One region of the Ralstonia sp. SA306 genome, then DNA from elsewhere that is predicted to be linked to it. Evidence: riboswitches for the same ligand, from Rfam matches in the RefSeq annotation. Region 1 holds a riboswitch; the other holds the start of a gene.

Region 1 (5,921 bases):
GACGAGCTCCCAATCATCCAGCACGCTGAGGTACGCCACCTCGCCCACGGCGGCGGTCACCTGCTGCAGGAAGGGCTGCACCGTGCGCGGCAGGCGCGCCGAATCGAAGTACGACCAGCCCACCTTCAGCACGCGCGGCGTCAGGCTGAACAGCGTGCCTTCGCTGGTGAGGTAGCCGAGGTGTTCGAGCGTCAGCAGGTAGCGGCGCGCGGCCGTGCGGGTGAGGCCGGTCAACTCGGCAGCCTGGGTGGGCGTCAGGCGCGGGTGCTCGTGGTCGAACGCCTCCAGGATGGCGAGCCCTTTTTCCAGCCCAGCGATCCAGTCGCGCCGGCTCAGCGGTTCCTTCGTCATGGCGATAACCCTAAAAACGAGCGATATGTGCGCACGATTGTACGATCATCGCACGTTGTTGCGCGAATGCCGCTTGTGAATGCATGGTGCGCCCACCTACGCTGCGGGCATCGTCAGACCAACGCATTGCCATGAATTCGCCCCGCGCAGCGCGCCATCCCAAATGCATCGCCACCGTGTGCCTGTCCGGCACGCTGCCTGAAAAGCTGGAAGCCGCGGCCGCCGCGGGCTTTGACGGTGTCGAGATCTTCGAAAACGACCTGTTGAATTTCGACGGATCGCCGGCGCGCGTGCGGCAAATGGCGGCGGACCTTGGGCTGGCGATCATGCTGTACCAGCCCTTCCGCGATTTCGAGGCAATGCCCGGCGAACTGCTCGCACGCAATCTGGCGCGCGCCGAGCGCAAGTTCGACGTGATGGCCGAATTGGGCGTCGACACGGTACTGGTCTGCAGCAACGTGCAGGACATCGCCATCGACGACCCGGCGCGCGCGGCAGACGATCTGCGCCAGATGGCGGAAGCAGCGGCACGGCGCGGGCTGCGCGTGGGCTATGAGGCACTGGCCTGGGGGCGGCACACGCGGACCTGGCGCCAGGCGTGGCAGATCGTGCGGCAGGCTGACCACCCGGCGCTCGGGCTGATTCTCGACAGCTTCCATACGCTGTCGCTGGGCGACACGCTGGATGGCATTCACGACGTGCCGACAGACAAGCTCTTCTTCGTGCAATTTGCAGATGCCCCAAAGTTGTCGATGGACGTACTGTCCTGGAGCCGGCATCACCGTAACTTCCCGGGGCAGGGTGACCTTCCGGTGACGGACTTTGCGCGCGACTTGCTTGCTGCGGGCTATACCGGGCCCTTGTCGCTCGAAGTCTTCAACGACGAATTCCGCTCTGCACCGGCGCGGCTCACGGCACTGGACGGCATGCGTTCGCTGCGCTGGCTGGAGTCCGAAGCTGGTGGTGCGGAACTGCCCGCGGCAGCTCAATTTGAAGGCGTGGATTTCCTGGAGTTTGCCGTGGATGCAGCGGCAGGACGGGAACTTGAAACGCGCCTGCGTGCGCTGGGTTTTATCCTTGCGGGGCACCATCGCTCCAAGGCGGTTGACCTGTATCGGCAAGGTGGCGTCAACGTGATCCTGAACATGGAGCAGGACAGCGCGGCGTCGGAACACTTTCAGCTGCATGGGCCGTCTGTCTGTGCGATCGGCCTGAAGGTGGACGATGCCGAGCGCGCCATGGCACGCGCACGTGAGCTGTGTGCCCAGGAGTGGCGCGGGCCCGTGGGGCCGACTGAGCGCAGCATTCCCGCGCTGCGCGCACCCGATGGCACGCTGCTCTATCTGATCGACGATCGCCATGCCGATCGCAGCATCTACGAGAGCGATTTTGTCTTGCATCCTGGCATGCAAGACGGTGCAGCAGGTTGGGCATCGATTGACCACGTTGCGCAGGCGCTGCCGGCGCACCGGCTCGACAGCTTCGTGCTGTTCTACCGGGCCATCTTTGGCATGCACGCCGAAGCTGTACAGGAGATTGCCGACCCGTACGGCCTCGTGAAAAGCCGGGCGATGGTGAGTCCGGACCGCAACGTGCGGATTCCACTCAACGTATCGGAAAGCGGGCGCACGGCCACGGGCAGGTTCATCACCGCCTACGCGGGCTCGGGGGTGCATCACATTGCATTCCGCACTGAGCGGCTGTTCGAGACCATTGAGGCCATCGACCGTGGCGCGGCCCGCCTGCAGCACGTTCCCGAGAACTATTACGACGACGTTGCCGCCCGGCTTGGTCTGGATGAAGCGCTGCTCAACCGCCTGCATGACGATGGTCTTCTCTACGACCGCGACCCGCACGGCGATTTTCTGCACGCCTACACCGAGCCCTTTCGCGAGCGCTTCTTCTTCGAGCTTGTCCAGCGCAACGGCTACCTGGGCTACGGCGCAGCAAACGCTGCCGTGCGCATGGCTGTGCAGGCACAACTGAGCCGCGGCACCACCACTTCGGCTGACCACTGAGACACGAGAATTTTTGCGCTCACGGTTGTGCGGCCGTGGGTGCTATCCACGCAACACCACGGCTGCGCGTGCGGCCGTCGCACATCCATACCCATCACACCAAAGAGGAGACAAGGGAGCCATGAACAAGACAATGATTGCCGCACTGGTGCTCGGAGCCACGAGCCTGCCAGCGGCAGCGCAAACCGCAGGCGGTGTCACGCTCTACGGGCTGATCGACACCACCATCCGCTACAGCACGCACGAAAATGCGGCGGGCAGCAGCAATCTGCAGATGATGGACGGCGTGCTGACCGGTAGCCGCTGGGGCTTGCGCGGCACGGAAGACCTGGGCGGCGGCACCAAGGCCATGTTCATCCTGGAATCGGGCTTCTTCCCCGATACCGGCGGCAGCCAGCAGGGCGGGCGCCTGTTCGGACGCACCGCGGTGGTCGGCCTCGAAGGCGACTACGGCAAGCTTTACCTCGGTCGGCAATACACGCTGGCGCACGAGGTCTTGTCTTCGTACGAGGCGATGGCGTTTGCCAACAACTCCATCGTTGGCTATCAGGGCGGCAACTACACCGGCCTGCGCTACGACAACACGGTCAAATACATCAAGTCGTTCGGCGGGCTGCAGCTTGCGGGCGCCTGGACCTTTGGCGAGGCTGCGGGCAGCTTCAGCAAGAGTTCGGCTGGCGCCGGCTCGATCGTCTACAGCATGGGGTCGGCTGAAGTGGGCGCGGTGTACCAGGTCACGCGCGATGTGTCATCGGCGTTCTTCGGCGCGGTGCCGGCGGCGCTCGCCAGCAAGCAGACGGTCTGGGGTTTTGGCGGCAAGCTCGATACCTCGATTGCCACGTGGTACCTGGGCTATACAAACAGCCGCCTCGACGTGGCCGACTACAAGAACCAGGCCGCCTATGTGGGCGCGAAAGTACCGATCTCCGGCGCACTGAGTTTCATCGGCACCGTGCAGTACGACTGGATGAAGCACCTCGATGCCAGCGGCAAGCGCCTGACCACCGCCGGTATGCTCGACTACGCTCTCAGCAAGCGCACTGACGTCTACGCCGAAGTTGATTACACCCGCCTGCAAGGCGCCTGGATTGCGCTGAACAGCGCGGCCACGTTCAACAACTCGGGCAACACGTATGGCAACAACTCGCGCCTGGGCGTCATGCTGGGCGTGCGGCACAAGTTCTGATCGCTTTGATCATGAAAAAGCCCGCCAGAGCCTCGGCGGGCTTTTTCTTTGTTGCGATCAATGCACTGGGCAGTCGCGCGCGATCACGTCACCCACCATTGCGGCGGTGGCGCCGGATAGCGTCCAACCCAGATGCCCGTGGCCTGTGTTGTAGAACACGCGCCCATGCCGCCCACGGCCGACGCGCGGCATCATGTCCGGCATCATCGGGCGCAAGCCCGCCCACGGCACCACGCGCGACGTGCCAATCGCAAAGTTGCGGCGCGTCCAGGCCACCAGGGGTTCGATGCGATCCGCGCGGATATCGCGGTTGTAACCGTTGAACTCGGCCGTGCCGGCCACGCGGAAGCGGCCGGTGCCAAGTCGGCTGGTCACGATCTTCGCGCTCTCATCGAGCAGGCTGACCCACGGCGCGCCTTGCATGCTGGCTTCATCGTCCAGGTGCACCGTGATGGAATACCCCTTGACCGGATACACGTTGATGCGATCGCCAACCATTTGTGCGATATGCCGGCTGCCCACGCCCGCGCACACGACCATCGCGTCGGCGGCAAGGTCCTGCACGACGTTCGCCTCGCTGGTGGAAAGGCGGTCATCCAGCGTGGTTTGCAGCAGGAGACGAACGCCGTGCTCTGTGGTTTGCACATCGCGCACGTCCACACCTTGCAGGAAGCGCACGCCGCGCTTTTCGCAGGCCTGCGCGAGGCCGCGCGTGAACTTGTGGATGTCGCCGGTGGCGTCGGACTCGGTGAAATAACCGCCGTAGTAGTTGCCCCGCAGTGTGGGCTCGATGGCGGCAATGTCTTCCGGGCTCACGGCGTGGCGCTCAAGCCCCCCGGCGATGAGCAGGGCGTTGGCCTTGCCTGCGGCCGCAAAGCTCGCCTTGTCGTGATAGACGTGCAGAATGCCGCGCTTCTGCAGGTCGAAATCGATCTGCTCCCGTTCGGCCATCGCAAACAGATGCTTGCGGGCCTCGATGGCCATGCGCGTGGTTTCGATAGTGTTGCGGCGGTAGTGCGCGATGCTGGCCACGAACTCGCCGATCCACGAATACTTATGCCAGGACGGCTTGGGATTGAGCAGGAGCGGGGCGTCGTTGCGCAGCATCCATTTGATGCCCTTGAGCAGCGTGCCGGTGCTGTTCCAGACTTCAGCGTTGCTGGCGGAAAGCTGCCCGCCGTTGGCGAACGAGGTTTCCATGGCCGGATACAAGTGGCGGTCGAGCACCGTGACCTGATAGCCGAGTTGCGAGAGCGTGTAAGCAGTGGTGACGCCGGATATACCGGCGCCGACGATGACGATGTGCGTCATGGCGGTCCCTATGGAGTGATGTCATGACCGGACGATCCGGTCGGCTCACCCCATCTGTCTTGGGACCTGAGAGCTTGGGCGCCAGCAGCGGTGGCGCCTTCCCCTTCGGTGGGCGCACGCATGCACGCCTCTCTCCAGATTCGCAGTCGACGCCACAGTCCTTTTGCCTGAGAGTTTCCGGGGTGGTTGCTCCATCGGCGCCGGGCGTTGCGCGTGTGTGCGTTGAGCCCGGTCTCTCCTGCGGCGTGTTGCAGCTGTCGTTGGTGCGTCAGCCGCGCCTGCGTGCTGCCGGTGTGGGCAGCGGGACGGAGTGTGTCACGGGTTGTGACGTTCGGCAAGTCGGGCTGTCCCGGGGGCAACGGATGGCGTGTCGTCCTTCAGGTCCACGCCACTGCGGCCGAGCGCCAGCGCGCCTTTGAGCAGGAACACCAGCCGGGCCGCTGCCTGGTCATAGGTCAGGCCAGCCGGCCGAACATTCGAGATGCAGTTACGCTGCGCATCGGAGCACCCAACGCGCGGCGCGTAGGTCAGGTAAGTGCCTAGGCTGTCTGGCGAGCTCAACCCGGGCCGCTCACCGATCAGCATCACCACCTGCCGCGCGCCAAGCAGCGAACCGATCTCATCGCCCAGCGCCACACGAGACTGCGCGGCGATGACCACGGGGCCGATCGACCAGTCGCGCGGCAGACGCTCGCGCACGCAGCACAGGAGCGGCATGCCGTGGCTTTGCGCCGCCAATGCGGAAAGCCCGTCAGCAATCACAAAGACAACGTCGAAGGGTTGCGCTGGCCGCAACGCGCCGAGTTTTGCGCGGCTGGCATCGTCAAGCCGGCGGCCAAGATCGGGACGGCGCAGATACTGGGCGCGATCGGCTGCCGCGCTGTGCACGGTCAACGCCGTGAAGCCCGCCTGTTCAAGCGCGGCCGCCACTGCAGCGATATCGAGCGGCAAGTGCACGGCATCGCGCGCCTGGGCATGCGCCACGCCAAACGCGAGCACGGCGTCGGTCGTCTGGCTGTTGCCGGCGCGGCCCAGCGCAATACGTGCGTCGGTAA
Region 2 (5,921 bases), on a different replicon from region 1:
ACGGCAGTTTAACCACAGTCGCGGTCAACTTGCGGTCGCGAATTTCGACCTGCACGTCGGTGCCGACGGCCACGTCCTTGGGCAGGCGCGCCAGTGCAATGGAGAGCGACAGGCTCGGGCTGAACGTGCCGCTGGTGATCTCGCCGTCACCGGCAGCGGTGATGACCTTCTGATGGGCGCGCAGCACGCCGCCCTTGTCGCGCAGGATCAGGCCGACGAACTGTTCGCGCTGGCCGCCGGCTTGCAGCGCGGCCTTGCCGGTGAAGTCGCGTTCGCTTTGCAGGTCCACCGTCCACGCGAGGCCGGCGTCGAGCGGCGAGACGTGCTCGTCCATGTCTTGGCCGTAGAGGTTCATGCCCGCTTCCAGGCGCAGCGTGTCGCGTGCGCCCAGGCCGGCCGGGCGTACGCCTGCTTGCAGCAGGCGCTCCCACACACCGGCGATCTGCGCGGCCGGCACGATCAGTTCGAAACCGTCTTCACCCGTGTAGCCGGTGCGCGCAACCATGATCTCGCCGACGTGCTCGACGGTGGCGAAGCCGGCGTTGAACGGCTTGAGCGCTTCGCCCACGGCCTGCGTGCCGGGGAGCGCGGCGTACGTCTTGGCGCGCGCATTCGGGCCTTGCACGGCCAGGATGCCCAGCGGCTCGGCGCCACCGTTGTTGTCGGAGCGGCGCGGCGTGATCGTCACGTCGGTGCCGGCGGCGGCGTTCTGCGCGACGATCCACTCCAGGTCCGTCGGTGCGGTACCGGCGTTCACTACCAGGCGGAACCAGTCTTCGCGGAAGAAGTAGACGATCAGATCGTCGATCACGCCGCCCTTGGGGTTGAGCATGCAGCTGTAGAGCGCCTTGCCGGGCGTCTGCAGCTTATCGACGTTGTTGGCGAGCAGCCCACGCAGGAAGTCGCGGACACGCGCGCCGGTGAGGTCGACCACGCACATGTGCGAGACATCGAAGATGCCGGCGTCTTGGCGCACGGCGTGGTGTTCTTCAATCTGGGAGCCGTAGTTGACGGGCATGTCCCAGCCGCCAAAGTCGACCATGCGGGCGCCCAGCGAGCGGTGGATGGCATTGAGCGGCGTGTGTTGGAGCGTCATGGAATCTCTCGGCTGATTACGCCGCCGTGGCCGGGCGCGGCGCATTGAACGGGGACCAGAAAAGCAAAAAGGCCACCCGCGCAGCCTGGTTCCTCATGGTGACGCCATGAAGATCATCAAGCTGCGCAGATGGCCCCTCTGTCCTTGGTACCTGAGAGATTGCGAAGCAGCGCGTACTGCGGTACGCGCCGGTCCGTGAGCCCCTTCGGTGGGCGCCCGCTGTGGTTCGTGCGGCGCCAGCTCTCCAGAGTGCGGTCGGACGCATGTCCGCCGATCCGCCCGGTCCTGGATGCCTGAGAGTTTTCGGGTGCTACCCCTTCGGCGGCGCCTTGCCGTGTACGGCGGGCACGCTCTCCCGGATGGATGAGCGGAATTTACGGAAGGGGGATGGGATTGTCAATTGGGGGGCGGCGGCTTTTTGGAGGAGGGCTGGCTTGATGCTTTTGGTCCATCCCTCGTTTCATCCCCTGCCGGGGCTGACTCACTTTTCTTTGTCTTGCCAAAGAAAAGTAGGCAAAAGAAAGGCGCGCCCGAGATGGCGACTTCCCCTTGAATTTATGTCGCAGAGAGGGGAAGGGAAAAACTCGCTTCGCTCAGACAGTTTCCCTTCCTCTTTCCTCTCTGCAACAGAAATTCAAGGCGCCATCTAGGGCTGGTACGTCAAAGGCCAAAGACCAAAGACAACGGCCACAGCTTCGGGGCGCTGGCGAGATCGCCAAGCCCCAAGGGTGTGGCCGGAGTGCGGGTGTTGGTTGGTCTTGCTGTGACTTACTTGCCAATCTGGCGGCTGACCTGGTTTTCCTGCTGGTTCAGCGTGCGCTGCTCCTGCTTGGTGATGGCACCGCCATTCTGAGCCGCCATGTCGCGCTCTTCCTGGCGAATCTGATGGTCTTCTCGGTGCAGCTGGCGCGCTTGGCCCTTGGTGATCTCGCCTTCCTTCACTTCGTTGTGGATGCGCTTGTTCTGGTTGGCGAGGCGGTGGTTGACCTCGGCGCGGCGCGGGTGGTCTTTTTGCCACTGCGTCTGGGCGAAGGCGCCGGTGGTGGCGGACAGGGCGACGGCGGTAACGGCCAGGGCTTTGACGATGCGGTTCATGGTGGTTTCTCCGGTGGGCGGCCGACTGATTCAGCCGCTGTCCTGCCTATAACGAATCGCGTTGCCGACGCGCTTACGGTCTTCGTGTAACCACACGTAAGCCGTGTAACGCGGCGCAGAAGGCCGGGGGGCGCAAACGAATGTGGTGCCGGCGCTTACCTTCAGCCGCTCAACGTGGTTGACTTACCAGCCGAAGCCAGCGCCGACCCCAACGTTGTACTCACTGCCGCCTGCCGTGGAGCCGCCGATGGTGACCGTGGCGCGCGAGCCGATCTTGCGCTGGTAGCCGATCGCGAGTGCTGCTTGGCCGCGGTACACCCCGGTGCCGATGGCCATGCGGTTATCGGTTTGCAGGCCGGCAGCGCTGGCCATCATGGTCGACATGGCGGCACTCATTGCACCCACGCGATTGACCTTGGTGTCGACCTGATTGACTTGGTTCTGCACGTTCCCCAGACCTTGTTGCACATCGGCCACCTTGTTGTCCACGCGATCGAGCTGTGCCTTGTTAACGGCGTCCGTAGCTTGCGTGCCTTCTGCAACGTTGGTGATGGAGCGCTCGTTGCCAACGGAGCCGACCGACACGCTGTTGGCGCGATCGGCCACCGAGTGAGCACCCACTGCGACAGCATTGTCTGCCGACGCGACGGCATTGGCACCGGTCGCCGTGGAATTTGCACCGCTGGCAACGGCGTTGGCGCCCGATGCTGTGGAGTAGTTGCCGGTTGCTGCGGCTTCCTCCTTCGTTGCCGGGTCACCGCTGCCGCCGCTACCGACAAACCGAGGATTTTCCGCGCCGCCGCCATCGCTCGTGGCACCCTCCAGCTTGTTGACGCGGCCGTCGAGGTTCGCGAGCGCATCACCCACGTTGTTATGCACGGTCTTGTCCGTGAACGAATACATCGGGGGCGTCCACACACCGTTGTTGAACCCGGCACCGCCGCCCAAGGCGCTGCCAACACTGTTGAGCTGGCTGAAGTTCACAGCGTCGTTGTCAGCCACGCCATTTGCTACGTTGCTCAGCTTCACCGCATCGCCACCCTTGTTCAGCGTCACGCTAGATTTGGTGGCATCGTCGTACACGACCACGTTTGCGATGCTGCCGTCGTCGCGGACCAGACCGGTGTTCTTGAGCTGGCGTACGTTCACGGCATCGGTGTCATCCGTACCTTCGGCCACGTTCTTGACCTGCACCGGCCCCGTGCCTGCGCCCTGGAGCGTCACGCTTGTGCCGCCTGCGTCGTATTGCACGGAATTGCTGGCCAAGCTGGCCGCGTTATCGGCCACGGACTTGACGTCATTGAGTTGGCCACCGTTGACGGCATCCTTGCTATCGGCTTCCACCTTACCGTCGGCGACGTTACCCAGTTGCACCGCATCGCCACCCTTGTTCAGCGTCACGCTGGATTTGGTGGCATCGTCATAGATGACGGCGTTGCCGACGCTGCCGTCGTCGCCGATCAGGCCGGCGTTCTTGAGCTGATGGACGTTCACGGCGTCGGTGTCTGCCGTACCAGCGGTGACGTTGGTCAGCTTGCGCGTGATGGCGTTGCCGTCCACGTCCTTGCCGGCGAAGTTCACAGCATCACCATCGGTGTCTTTCGCTACGCTGATCTCAGTGCCAGCCCCAGCCTGCTGGACCATGCCGGCCGTGCCGTTGGTGAGGTTGGTGATGTTGTTGGCGTTGGTGACGATACTGGCAGCATTACCCTTGATACGATCGTCGAGATTGCCGAGCGCGCCGCCCACGGTTGAGTACGTCGTGCTTCCCGTGCTGTCCGCACCCAGTGTGTAGGTCGGCGCAACAACGGCACCCGTCACGCTATTGATACGAGCACCGCCACCGAGTGCGGTAAGCGCACCGTTGAGCTGGTTGACGGTCACGGCATCGGTTGTACCGATACCATTTTGAACGCCCGTCAGGCGACGGTTTTGTCCCGCTAAATTAGAGAAATTGACCGAACCTCCGGTCACACCGCTGCCAATATTGATCGGCCCTCCAGCGTCCGGCTGCTCGATCAGCGTTTGCGCCATCGCCCCAGGCGCAGAAAGCAATACCGTGCCCGCGATCAGCGCAGAAACCGCAGCCCGCACAACAGGACGTCCCTTGCCACGCCCACGCGCGATTTCCGAAACTGCCATCCATACGCCAATCGCTTTGTTGAAAACGACGCGATATGCCTTGTTCATGTCAATTACCCTGCGAAATAAGAAACGGAATCCGGTACTGATCCGTGCCGCGGATCAGCCGGCGCAGAGTCTGTAGAAATCAAGGGGCAAGTTCTGTTGATTTTCGTGCGCATCGCAATAAGCGATGGAATCCGCAAGATCAGAAAATTCCTACATCAAGGCGTACCGCCGATGCTAGACCGCTGGTTTTGATGACATAAAGATGCCCATTGCCACCACAAGAAATTACAGATGTCAGCCAATTCTTAGTTTTGAATTTGACAACCATCAATCAGTGGATTCCAAAATCTGGTAGCGACCTCGCTGTGCCGCGCAAAAGGAAATGCGTCAAAAACGTGGTTTAAAAAATGACTCCATCGGAAACTGCGAGCCTAAAAATCGACAAAAAAATAAAAAAACGGAGGCGAGGCCCCTGGGCACCCGCCGCCGTGCCGACGGCGGGAACCATCGGATCGCACGTGCTACCATCCCCTTCCGCTGTACGTTCCCGCCTGCTTTTTCTTCTGCCTCTTCCCATGTCTTCCGGTCTCGCCCACGGGCTCAATGCTGCCCAATCCGAAGGTGTGCATTACCTCGACGGCCCATGCCTGGTGCTGGCCGGGGCGGGCTCAGGCAAGACGCGCGTGATTACGCAGAAGATTGCGCACCTGATCCTCGACAAAGGCTTCGAACCGAGGCACATCGCTGCCGTTACGTTCACCAACAAGGCCGCCAAGGAAATGCAGGAGCGCGTGGCCAAGCTGATGGACGGCAAAACACGCGAAGACGGCAAGCGCATTCCCATCAAGCAGTTGACGGTGTGTACGTTCCACTCGCTCGGTGTGCAGATCCTGCGGGCCGAGGCCGAGCACGTGGGCCTCAAGCCGCGCTTCTCGATCATGGATTCGGACGACTGCTTCGGGATGATCCAGGAGCAACTGGCGACCACCGACAAGCAACTGATCCGCCGTGTGCAGAGCACGATCTCGCTGTGGAAGAACGGTCTCGTCGACCCGGACACCGCGATTGCCGAGGCGCTCGCCAACAACAACGTCGATGACCATCAGGCGGCGCTCGTCTACCGCAATTACGTTGCGACGCTGCACGCGTATCAGGCCGTGGATTTTGACGATCTGATTCGTATTCCTGCCGAGCTGTTCGCGCGCAATGAAGAGGTGCGGCTGAAGTGGCAGAACCGCCTGCGCTACTTCCTTGTCGACGAATACCAGGACACCAACGCCTGCCAGTACCAGTTGCTGAAGCTCCTGGCGGGTGGCTCACACCTGCGTGCGCCGGCCTTCACGGCGGTGGGCGACGACGATCAGGCCATCTACGGCTGGCGCGGCGCCACGCTCGACAACCTCAAGCTGTTGCAGACGGATTTCCCGAACCTGAAGGTCATCAAGCTGGAGCAGAACTACCGCTCCACCGTGCGCATCCTGAACGCGGCCAACGCCGTGATCGCGCAGAACCCGAAGCTGTTCGAGAAGACGCTGTGGAGCGAGCACGGCATGGGCGACGCGATCAACGTGACCAGCGCCAATGACGAAGAGCACGAAGC

What was found. Region 1 has a riboswitch for glycine ahead of M1D44_RS21585 (D-amino acid dehydrogenase). Riboswitches for the same ligand answer to the same signal wherever they lie in the genome.
Region 2: linked by a shared signal. The riboswitch ahead of gcvT (glycine cleavage system aminomethyltransferase GcvT) and the one ahead of M1D44_RS21585 (D-amino acid dehydrogenase) in region 1 are both predicted to bind glycine.

The regions. Positions count from the first base shown of each region.
Region 1 is NZ_CP096452.1:1,112,177-1,118,097, reverse strand. It holds gene M1D44_RS21600 (IclR family transcriptional regulator domain-containing protein) at 1-351, opposite strand, end outside; gene M1D44_RS21595 (bifunctional sugar phosphate isomerase/epimerase/4-hydroxyphenylpyruvate dioxygenase family protein) at 483-2,369, shown strand; gene M1D44_RS21590 (porin) at 2,491-3,555, shown strand; gene M1D44_RS21585 (D-amino acid dehydrogenase) at 3,613-4,866, opposite strand; glycine riboswitch at 5,012-5,117, opposite strand; gene eutC (ethanolamine ammonia-lyase subunit EutC) at 5,182-5,921, opposite strand, start outside.
Region 2 is NZ_CP096451.1:3,324,075-3,329,995, forward strand. It holds gene gcvT (glycine cleavage system aminomethyltransferase GcvT) at 1-1,096, opposite strand, end outside; glycine riboswitch at 1,225-1,354, opposite strand; glycine riboswitch at 1,367-1,464, opposite strand; gene M1D44_RS15730 (hypothetical protein) at 1,865-2,191, opposite strand; gene M1D44_RS15735 (ESPR-type extended signal peptide-containing protein) at 2,375-4,381, opposite strand; gene M1D44_RS15740 (UvrD-helicase domain-containing protein) at 4,897-5,921, shown strand, end outside.